2 regions of the Micromonospora sp. Mcm103 genome follow, and region 2 is predicted to be linked to the other one. Evidence: predicted binding sites of a transcription regulator. Region 2 holds the regulator's gene; the other holds the start of a gene.
The links. The regulator HspR, encoded in region 2, represses chaperone genes until heat shock. The targets are predictions, from matches to a motif close to TTGAGTNNNNNNNACTCAA.
Positions count from the first base shown of each region.

Region 1 (4,881 bases), on a different contig from region 2:
GTCAGAACGGCGGCAACAACGGAGGCCAGAACGGCGGGAACAACGGCGGCGGGAACAACAACGGCGGCGGGAACAACAACGGCGGCGGCCAGAACAACGGCGGCAACAACGGCCTGAACGTGCTCGCCAAGGACTGCTCCGGCAGCCGGCTTCAGGGCCACGACGGCTTCCAGAACGGCAATCGGTGCGTGAGCACCGCGTTCGGTGAGGTGGGCGCCGCGGCGAACAACCCGTCGCTGCTGATCACGCAGTTCCCGAACCAGGTGCGGCGCAACCAGCCGTTCACGCTCCGGGTCACCACCAAGAACCTGGTGCGGGACCGCTTCCTCGCCGCCGGTCAGGGCGGCTACTACCTGGAGAGCTCGCTGCTCAACGGCCAGGGCCTGGTACGCGGTCACTTCCACACCGCCTGCCGGATGCTCGGCAGCACCCGGCAGCCCCCGAACCCGCAGGACGTGCCGGCGTTCTTCGTCGCCACCGAGGACGGCCGGGGCGGCAACCAGCCGGACGACGTGCTGATCCAGATCCCGGGCCTGGCGCAGTCGGGCGTGGCGCAGTGCGCGGTCTGGGCCGGTGACGGCTCGCACCGCATCCCGATGATGGAGCGGGCGAACCAGACCCCCGCCATCGACGTGGTGCGCATCCGGGTCAACTGAGCGACGCGACGGCCGCGGCCGTCCGGGGGACTCCTCCGGGCGGCCGCGGCCTTTCCGCGTACGGGAACGGTGGGAGACGATCCCGGAGGAAATCTCGTGCCGTGGGTATCCGCCGGACGAAAAGCGCCGTGCGGAGAATGCCGATCGGGCCACGCCGATTTCTCAGCGTGACCCCGGGATGCCCGACGGTGAACCGGTGACGGTCAGCGGTTCTTGTACGCCTCGACCACCGACACCGGGATGCGCCCGCGCTCGGAAATCTCGAACCCGTTCTTGGCGGCCCATTCCCGGATGGCGCGGTTCTGCTCGCGGTCCATTCCCGAGGTGCTCGGCCGGGTCGTGCGACGGGCGCCGCGGGTGACTTCGGCGGCTCCGCGGCCGATTCGCCTGCCAGCGCTGATGTACGGATCCAGGGCCTTGCGCAGGACGCCCGCGTTCTCGTCGGAGACGTCGATCGTGTACGCCACGCCGTCCAGGCTGAACTCGACGGTCCGATCGGCCTTTCCACCGTCGAGGTCGTCGGTCAGAACGGTGATTACTTTCCTTGCCATCGCCATTACTCCCTGTGTCGGGCGGGGTGTGGCTAAGAGTTTGACCTACCGCGCGGTAATCCCGCAACAATAGCCGACTGTTTCCATTCGGCGGGTCGCGGTAAACGGTGCCGCCATTGGGTGCGGAGCGCCGGAACGGGGCGCTCGGCGTGGCGTGGGTCACAACCCGGAACAAGGGGCACGTTTTGTTACTTGAGCCAGACACGCTCAACCAACGTGATGGCAGGTGTTCGATGGCAACTCTTCCGGTACTCCCACTGACCGACGCCGTCCTGCTGCCCGGGATGGTCATCCCGGTGACCCTCGACCCGACCACCCAGGCCGCCGTCGACGCGGCCCGCGCCACCGGCGACAAGGAACTCCTTGCCGTACCCCGTATCGACGGCGAGTACGGCTCCGTCGGCGTGGTCGCCACGATCGAGAAGGTGGGCCGGCTGCCCAGCGGCGAACCGGCGGCGGTCGTCCGCGGTCTCACCCGCGCCCGCATCGGCTCCGGCGTGCCCGGTCCCGGCGCCGCGCTCTGGGTCGAGGCGACCACACTCGACGAACCCGCACCGGCGGGCCGCGCCCGGGAACTCGCCCGCGAGTACCGCGCGCTCATGAGCTCGGTGCTGCAACAGCGCGGCGCCTGGCAGGTGATCGACGCGATGGAGCGGATGACCGACCTGTCCGAGCTGGCCGACTCGGCCGGCTACGCGCCCTGGCTCAGCCTGACCCAGAAGACCGAACTGCTCGCCGCGCCGGACGTCACCGCCCGGCTGGAACTGCTCGTCGGCTGGGTGAAGGAACACCTGGCCGAGCAGGAGGTCACCGAGCAGATCAACAGCGACGTCCGCGAGGGGCTGGAGAAGTCCCAGCGGGAGTTCCTGCTCCGCCAGCAGCTCGCCGCGATCCGCAAGGAACTCGGCGAGGACGAGCCGGACGGCTCCGCCGACTACCGCTCCCGGGTGGAGTCCGCCGACCTGCCGGACAAGGTCCGCGAGGCGGCGCTTCGTGAGGTCGGCAAGCTGGAGCGGGCCAGTGACGCCTCGCCCGAGGCGGGCTGGATCCGTACCTGGCTGGACACCGTGCTGGAGATGCCGTGGAGCACGCGTACCCAGGACAACACCGACCTGGCCGCGGCCCGGAACGTGCTCGACGCCGACCACGCCGGCCTGGCCGACGTGAAGGACCGCATCCTGGAGTACCTCGCGGTGCGCAACCGGCGCGCGGAGCGCAACCTCGGCGTCGTCGGCGGACGCGGCTCCGGCGCGGTGCTGGCCCTGGCCGGCCCGCCCGGTGTCGGCAAGACCAGCCTCGGCGAGTCGGTCGCCCGGGCGCTGGGCCGCAACTTCGTCCGCGTCTCCCTCGGCGGTGTCCGGGACGAGGCGGAGATCCGCGGCCACCGGCGCACCTACGTCGGCGCGCTGCCCGGCCGGATCGTGCGGGCGCTGCGCGAGGCCGGCTCGATGAACCCGGTCGTGCTGCTCGACGAGGTCGACAAGCTGGCCGCCGGCTACTCCGGCGACCCGGCGGCGGCCCTGCTCGAGGTGCTCGACCCGGCGCAGAACCACACGTTCCGCGACCACTACCTGGAGGTCGACCTCGACCTGTCCGACGTGCTGTTCCTCGCCACCGCCAACGTGGTCGAGGCGATCCCGGGCCCGCTGCTGGACCGGATGGAGCTGGTCGCGCTGGACGGCTACACCGAGGACGAGAAGGTCGCCATCGCCCGGGACCACCTGCTGCCCCGGCAGCGGGAGCGGGCCGGGCTGACCGGCGAGGAGGTGAGCGTCGCCGACGAGGCGCTGGCGCTGATCGCGGGCGAGTACACCCGGGAGGCCGGCGTCCGGCAGCTCGAACGAGCCCTGGCGAAGATCCTGCGCAAGGTGGCCGTCGCGCTCGCCACGGACCCCGCGCCGGTGCACGTGGACGCCGGCAACCTGGCCCGATACCTGGGCCGGCCGAAGTTCACCCCGGAGTCGGCCGAACGCACCGCCGTGCCCGGCGTGGCGACCGGCCTGGCCGTCACCGGCGCCGGTGGCGACGTGCTGTTCATCGAGGCCACCACGATGGAGGGTGAGCCGGGACTGACGCTGACCGGCCAGCTCGGCGACGTGATGAAGGAGTCCGCGCACATCGCGTGGTCGTACCTGCGGTCGAACGGACGGCGCTACGGCCTGGACCCGAACGCGCTGGCCGGACGTCGGATCCACCTGCACGTCCCGGCGGGCGCGGTGCCGAAGGACGGCCCGAGCGCCGGCATCACCATGGTGACCGCGCTGGCCTCACTGGTGACCGGGCGGCCGGTGCGGCCCGAGTTCGGGATGACCGGCGAGGTGACGCTCTCCGGCCGGGTGCTGCCGATCGGCGGGGTGAAGCAGAAGCTGCTCGCCGCCCACCGGGCCGGTCTCACCGAGGTGATCATCCCGAAGCGCAACGAGCCGGACCTGGACGACCTGCCGGCCGAGGTGCGGGAGGCGCTGACCGTGCACACCCTGTCCGACGTGGCGGACGTGCTCGCGCTGGCGCTGCGCCCGGCCGAGATCGAGGCGGGGACGCTCGCCGCGGCCTGAGCGGGGGCGGGGGTCCGGTGACAGCCGGACCCCCGCCCCACGGCGCGACCGGATGGTCCGTCCGGCACCCCGGCCGGTCGGAGCGTCGACAGCCGTTCCCGGCCCGGCATACTGGCCGGCGTGCGGCCAGGACCGACGGACGCCGCACGGAGAGGGCTGGTCAGGTGGCGCGCAGAGCAACTGACGGGGATGCACCGGGAAGCGAAACTCCGGACCTCGGCGATCTTCTGGGCCGGGAGTTGAGCACCGCCGTGGTGATGTTCCACGAGGCGGTGGCCGCCCGGCGTGGCCTGACGGCCACGGAGAACAAGGCGCTCGACCTGCTGGCCCGGCGTGGTCCGCTCACCTCCGGTGATCTCGCCCGTCAGCTCGGGCTCACGCCGGGTGCGGTCACCGGGCTGGTGGACCGGCTTTCCCGCGCCGGGTACGCACGGCGCAGCCCGGACGCGACGGACCGGCGCAAGACGTTCGTCGTCGCCGACGTGGAGCGGCTCGACGCCGAGATGGGCCCGGTCTTCGCGCCACTCGGTGCGGCGATCAGGGAGCTGACCCGCGGGTACACCGAGGCGCAGCTCGCCACCGTCGAGCACTTCGTCCGCAACGTGGTGGTCATCCTCCAGGAGCAGACCTCCCGAGTCTCCGCCCCCTCCGGCGACGGGGCCTGACAAAAACATTTCAGTCCGCTAAAATGTTTAGCATGCTGAATCAATCTACGGAAGCCGGCGTCCGCCGCGCCCTGGCCCGGGTCGCCGACGCCTGGGGTGAGGGCGACCCGGACCGGTACGCGGCCCTCTTCAGCGAGGACGCGGACTACACGGCCTACGACGGCACCCGGATGGCGGGTCGGCGCGCGATCGCTGACGGTCACCGGGCGCTGTTCGGGGGCGTCATGCGCGGCTCGCGCATGACCGTCCGAGAGCCGCGCATCCGGCACGTCGCCACCGACGTCGCCGTGGTGTGGGCGCTGGGCGGGATCATCATGCGCTGGCAGCGCGGCCGTACCGAGCCGTCGGCGAAGCGGCTCTCGGCGGTCACGTTCGTCCTCGTCCACCAGGGGGACGACTGGCTCGTGACCGCGTTCCAGAACACCAGGTACCGCCCGTGGTCGCGTACCGTCGT
Region 1 is NZ_JALJRJ010000001.1:169,132-174,012, reverse strand. Features, by position in the region: partial or broken gene OC439_RS00835 (hypothetical protein) at 1-656, shown strand, start outside; gene OC439_RS00830 (histone-like nucleoid-structuring protein Lsr2) at 860-1,207, opposite strand; gene lon (endopeptidase La) at 1,441-3,762, shown strand; gene OC439_RS00820 (MarR family winged helix-turn-helix transcriptional regulator) at 4,002-4,427, shown strand; gene OC439_RS00815 (SgcJ/EcaC family oxidoreductase) at 4,460-4,881, shown strand, end outside.
Region 1: lon (endopeptidase La) is a predicted target of HspR. The motif match lies at 1,400-1,418, and genes of this name have one in related genera.

Region 2 (4,881 bases):
CCGGGCGCCGGCAAGGACACCGGCGACGAACCCCGGGTCGTCATCCGCGACAAGCGCAAGCTCGGCAAGGTGACCGAGCAGCCGGCGAACGACGCCTCGGCGGCCGACGCGGCCGCCGACGCGCCCGCCGAAGGGCTGGTCGAGGAGGCCGAGGTCGTGGTCGACGAGATCGGCGGCGAGGCCGAGGTCAGCGGTCCGACCGTGGTCGACTCGCCCGCCGAGCCGAACGGCGGGCCCGGCACGGACACGCCGCTCGGCGCCGAGCTGGAGTCGCTCCGCACCGACCTGGAGGAGCTCACCCGCGACCTCCAGCGGGTGACTGCGGAGTACGCCAACTACCGCAAGCGGGTCGACCGGGACCGCAACCTGGTCCAGGAGCAGGCCACCGGGGCGGTGCTCACCGCGCTGCTGCCGATCCTCGACGACCTGGACCGGGCCCGCGAGCACGGCGACCTGGTGGGCCCGTTCGGCAGCGTGGCCGAGCAGCTCACCGGCGCGCTGGCGAAGTTCGGCCTGACCGCGTTCGGCGAGAAGGGTGACCCGTTCGACCCGACCCGGCACGAGGCGGTGGCGCACCAGACCTCCGCCGACGTGACGGAGCCGACCTGCGTACAGGTCATGCGCCGTGGTTACCAGCTCGGCGAGCGGCTGCTGCGGCCCGCCATGGTCGCGGTCGCGGACCCGGAGTAGTGCCGACCCGTGACGTCCCGCCCGCCCGCACCGGGCGGGCGGGACGACCGGGGTTCGACCCGTGGAAGGGGGTGGACCGGTGAGTTCCAAGGACTGGATCGAGAAGGACTACTACGCCGCGTTGGGCGTGGACAAGTCCGCCTCCTCGGACGAGATCAAGAAGGCGTACCGCAAGTTGGCCCGGGAGTCGCACCCGGACCACAACCCCGGCGACACCGGTGCCGAGGAGCGGTTCAAGACCGTCTCCGAGGCGTACGCGGTGCTCGGTGACGAGAAGAAGCGCCGCGAGTACGACGAGATGCGCTCGCTGTTCGGCTCCGGCGCCTTCCGGCGCAGCGCCCGCGGCGCGGGCCAGCCGGGCGGCATGCCGTTCGACGTCTCCGACCTGTTCGGCGGCGGCGCCGGCGGCGGTGACAACCGGTTCAGCGGTGGCGGCTTCACCGACCTGTTCAGCTCGATCTTCTCCGGCGGCGCCGGCGGTGGCCCGGCACGTCCGCGCGGCCCGGCCCGCGGCCGGGACGTCGAGACCGAGGTGGCGCTCGACTTCGACGACGCGGTACGCGGCGTCACGCTGCCGCTGACGCTGCGCGCACCAGGCGTCTGCGACACCTGCCACGGCAACGGCGCGAAGCCCGGCACCCAGCCGGTGGCCTGCCCGGTCTGCCACGGCGCCGGCGTGACCACCCGCAACCAGGGGTCGTTCAGCTTCTCCGAGCCGTGCCGCAACTGCCAGGGCGTCGGCACGATCGTCGAGGAGAAGTGCCCGGAGTGCCACGGCACCGGCGGCGTCACCAAGACCCGCACGCTGAACGTGCGCTTCCCCGCCGGGGTGGCCGACGGGCAGCGGATCCGCCTGGCCGGCCGGGGCGAGCCCGGCGAGCGGGGCGGTCCGGCGGGTGACCTGTTCGTGCAGGTGAAGGTCCGCCCGGACGAGCTGTTCGGGCGCACCGGGGACGACCTGACCCTGACCGTCCCGATCACGTACGCCGAGGCGGTTCTCGGCACGGACCTGCGCGTGCCGACCCTGGACGGGACGGTGACCCTGCGGGTGCCACCGGGTACGCCCAGTGGGCGGGTGCTGCGCGCCCGCGGCAAGGGCGTCGTACGCAAGGACGGCCGCGCCGGTGACCTGCTGGTCACGCTTGACGTGGTGGTCCCGGCGAAGGTCTCGGACGAGGCGCGGGCGGCGCTGGAGACCTTCGCGGCGCAGACTCCGCCCGCCGCGCGGGAACATCTCGAAGCGCGGGTACGTCGATTCAGTTGACGGCGGCACCGGAGGTGAGCGGGCATGTCGGAGGAGTACGTCGGCTCGGGTGACCCGGCCTACGAGGCCAAGGTCTTGATGATCTCGGTGGCCGCGCGGATGGCGGGGATGCACCCCCAGACGCTGCGCCAGTACGACCGGCTGGGCCTGGTGCAGGCCGGCCGGGCGTCCGGCGGCGGTCGCCGGTACAGCGTCCGGGACGTGGTGCTGCTCCGCGAGGTGCAGCGGCTCAGCCAGGACGACGGGATCAACCTGGCCGGGGTCAAGCGGATCATCGGGTTGGAGCGGCTGCTCGAAGAGGCGCAGCAGCGGGTGGCCCGGCTGGAGGCGGAACTGGACGCCGCGTACCGGCGGATCGCCGAGCTGGAGTCACTCGGCGGCTTCCCCCGCGGCGACCTCGTGCCCACCAACCGCACGTCCACCGCGCTCGTCGTCTGGCGTCCGCGCCGCGCTCCCGACCGCTGACCTCGTACCTGAAGGCCGGCGCGCCCGCTCCCCCGGGGCCGCGCCGGCCTTCGTCGTTCCCCGGGCGGTCCGCCGCCCGGGTCGGGGAAAGCCGGGGTACGGCAGAGCGGGGTCGACTACGATTTTCCGCAGGGGCAAAAAGCCTCAAATCGGAATCCGGGCTGGCGGGGGGAGCCATGACGGAACCGGCGAAGAAGGTGGCCGAGCGCGCGGAGGAACGGCTGGAGAAAGTGGCCGAGAACGTCCGCGAGCGGTTCGACCGGGTCACCGAGGGACGCTTCAGCGACAAGGTCAAGGAAGGGCGCTTCGCCGACCAGACGGACCACGGTGTGGACCGGGCGCGGGACGACGAGCGGCGCAAGAAGCAGGGCGGGTCGACCTAGACGATCCGCCGACGTGCGGGCCGGGATCCACGGGGGATCCCGGCCCGTTCGTGTCCCGAGGGCCGAGCGGGCACCACGCACCCGCCCTCGCGGTCGATCATGAAGTTGGCGGCGACAAACCGGACACCAAACACCGCCAAGTTCATGATCGACCAGGCCGGACGGGTCGAGGTGGCTGGGCGACGCTGACCCCGGGGGGACGGATGGCGTCAGAGTCGGCGGTTCTCGCGGACCAGGCCGCCCTCGCACCAGTCCCGGTAGACGAAGAGATCCGGCCGGGCGAGCAGCACCCGGCTGTTGTGCGCCCAGTTGCGCATCAGGTCGTCGCCGGACTTCTCGGCCTGCTCGACCAGCTTGCGGAACCGGCGCTTGGGGTGGGCGCGGAAGTTCGTCCGGATGCCGTCGGCGGCGTAGATGTAGAGGCAGTGCAGCGCGAACCGCCGCGCCGGGCAGCCCTGGTCCATCGCCAGATCGAACAGCGTCTGCACCAGGTGGTCACCGGCGACCAGCAGATCCCAGTCCGGCGGCATCGAGGTCAGCGGCACCGAATCCGGCTGATACGCCCACGACCGAAGCTCGGCGGGCGAGGGATCGACCGGGTTGGCGAAGCCGTGGAACGTCTCTTCCTGCACGCTCACCGGCCGACCTTCCGCTTGCGCTGGCGGGGGCACAGGCCACCCGCGGACCCTGGCTGCTGGGCCGAAACGTTAACGCGGTTGGACGGAGCAGGGGTAGACCTTCCCGGGATCAATTTGACAACGCCGGGCCGGATCTGCCCCCGGCTGATCCGGCCCGGCCCGGTCAGTCGCCGGAGCCCAGGGGCAGCGGCGCGGGCGGCCGTGCGGCGGCGGCGCGGGTGCGCAGCCACTGCTTGAACCACGGGCTGTCCGGCAGGCGGGCGAGCAGCGGCCCGGTCACCACCGTGATCAACACGTACGCGGTGGCGAGCGCGGCGAGCTTCGGCTCCACCGGGTAGACGGCCGCGACGGCCAGCCCGGCGATGACGATGGAGAACTCGCCGCGCGGGGTCAGCGCCAGGCCGGCCCGCCAGCGGCCGGGCTCGGCGATCCCGGCCCGGCGGGCGGCCAGGTAGCCGGTAGCCACCTTCGTCGCCATGGTCACCACTGCGAGCAGCAGCGCGGGCAGCAGTACCGGCGGCATGTCCAGCGGGTTGGTGACCAGCCCGAAGAACACGAAGAAGACCGCGGCGAACAGGTCACGCAGCGGGGAGAGCAGCTCGGTGGCGTGGTGCGCCACCGGCCCGGACAGCGCGATGCCCACCAGGAACGCGCCGACCGCCGCCGACACCTGGAGCTTGGCCGCGACACCGGCGACCAGCAGGGTCAGGCCGAGTACCCCGAGCAGCAGCGCCTCCGGATCCTTGGCGGAGAGCGCGGCGGAGATCAGATGGCCGTACCGGATCGCCACGGCCAGCACCACGACGACGGTGAACACCGCGATGGCGAGCGCGATGCCGCCCTTCATCAGGCCGACCCCGGCGAGCAGCGCGGTGACCAGCGGCAGGTAGAGAGCCATCGCCAGGTCCTCGATCACCAGGACGGACAGGATCACCGGGGTCTCCCGGTTACCGACCCGGCCCAGGTCGCCGAGCACCTTCGCGATCACGCCGGACGACGACACCCACGTGACGCCCGCGAGCACCACCGCCGCCACCCAGCCCCAGCCGAGCAGGAGCGCGAAGGCGAACCCGGGCAGCGCGTTGAACACCGCGTCGATCACGCCGGCCGGCGCGGCGGACCGGAGGTTGCCCACCAGTTCGTTGGCGCTGTACTCCAGGCCGAGCATGACCAGCAGCAGGATCACGCCGATCTCGGCACCGACCGCGAAGAACTCCTCGCTGGCGTTGAGCGGCAGCAGCCCACCGTGCCCGAACGCCAGGCCGGCGAGCAGGTACAGGGGGATGGGCGACACGCCGAAGCGACGGCTCAGCCGGCCGAGCAGGCCGAGCAGGAGCAGCAGCGCACCGACTTCGATGAGCAGGATTGTGGTTTCGTGCATACGCGTCAGCCGTCCGGATCGGTCTCGGCGAGGATCGCGGTCACGCCGTCGAGCCCCTGA
Region 2 is NZ_JALJRJ010000004.1:55,031-59,911, reverse strand. Features, by position in the region: gene grpE (nucleotide exchange factor GrpE) at 1-690, shown strand, start outside; gene dnaJ (molecular chaperone DnaJ) at 770-1,954, shown strand; gene OC439_RS07445 (heat shock protein transcriptional repressor HspR) at 1,979-2,419, shown strand; gene OC439_RS07440 (hypothetical protein) at 2,596-2,802, shown strand; gene OC439_RS07435 (hypothetical protein) at 3,012-3,440, opposite strand; gene OC439_RS07430 (cation:proton antiporter) at 3,604-4,821, opposite strand; gene OC439_RS07425 (cation:proton antiporter regulatory subunit) at 4,827-4,881, opposite strand, start outside.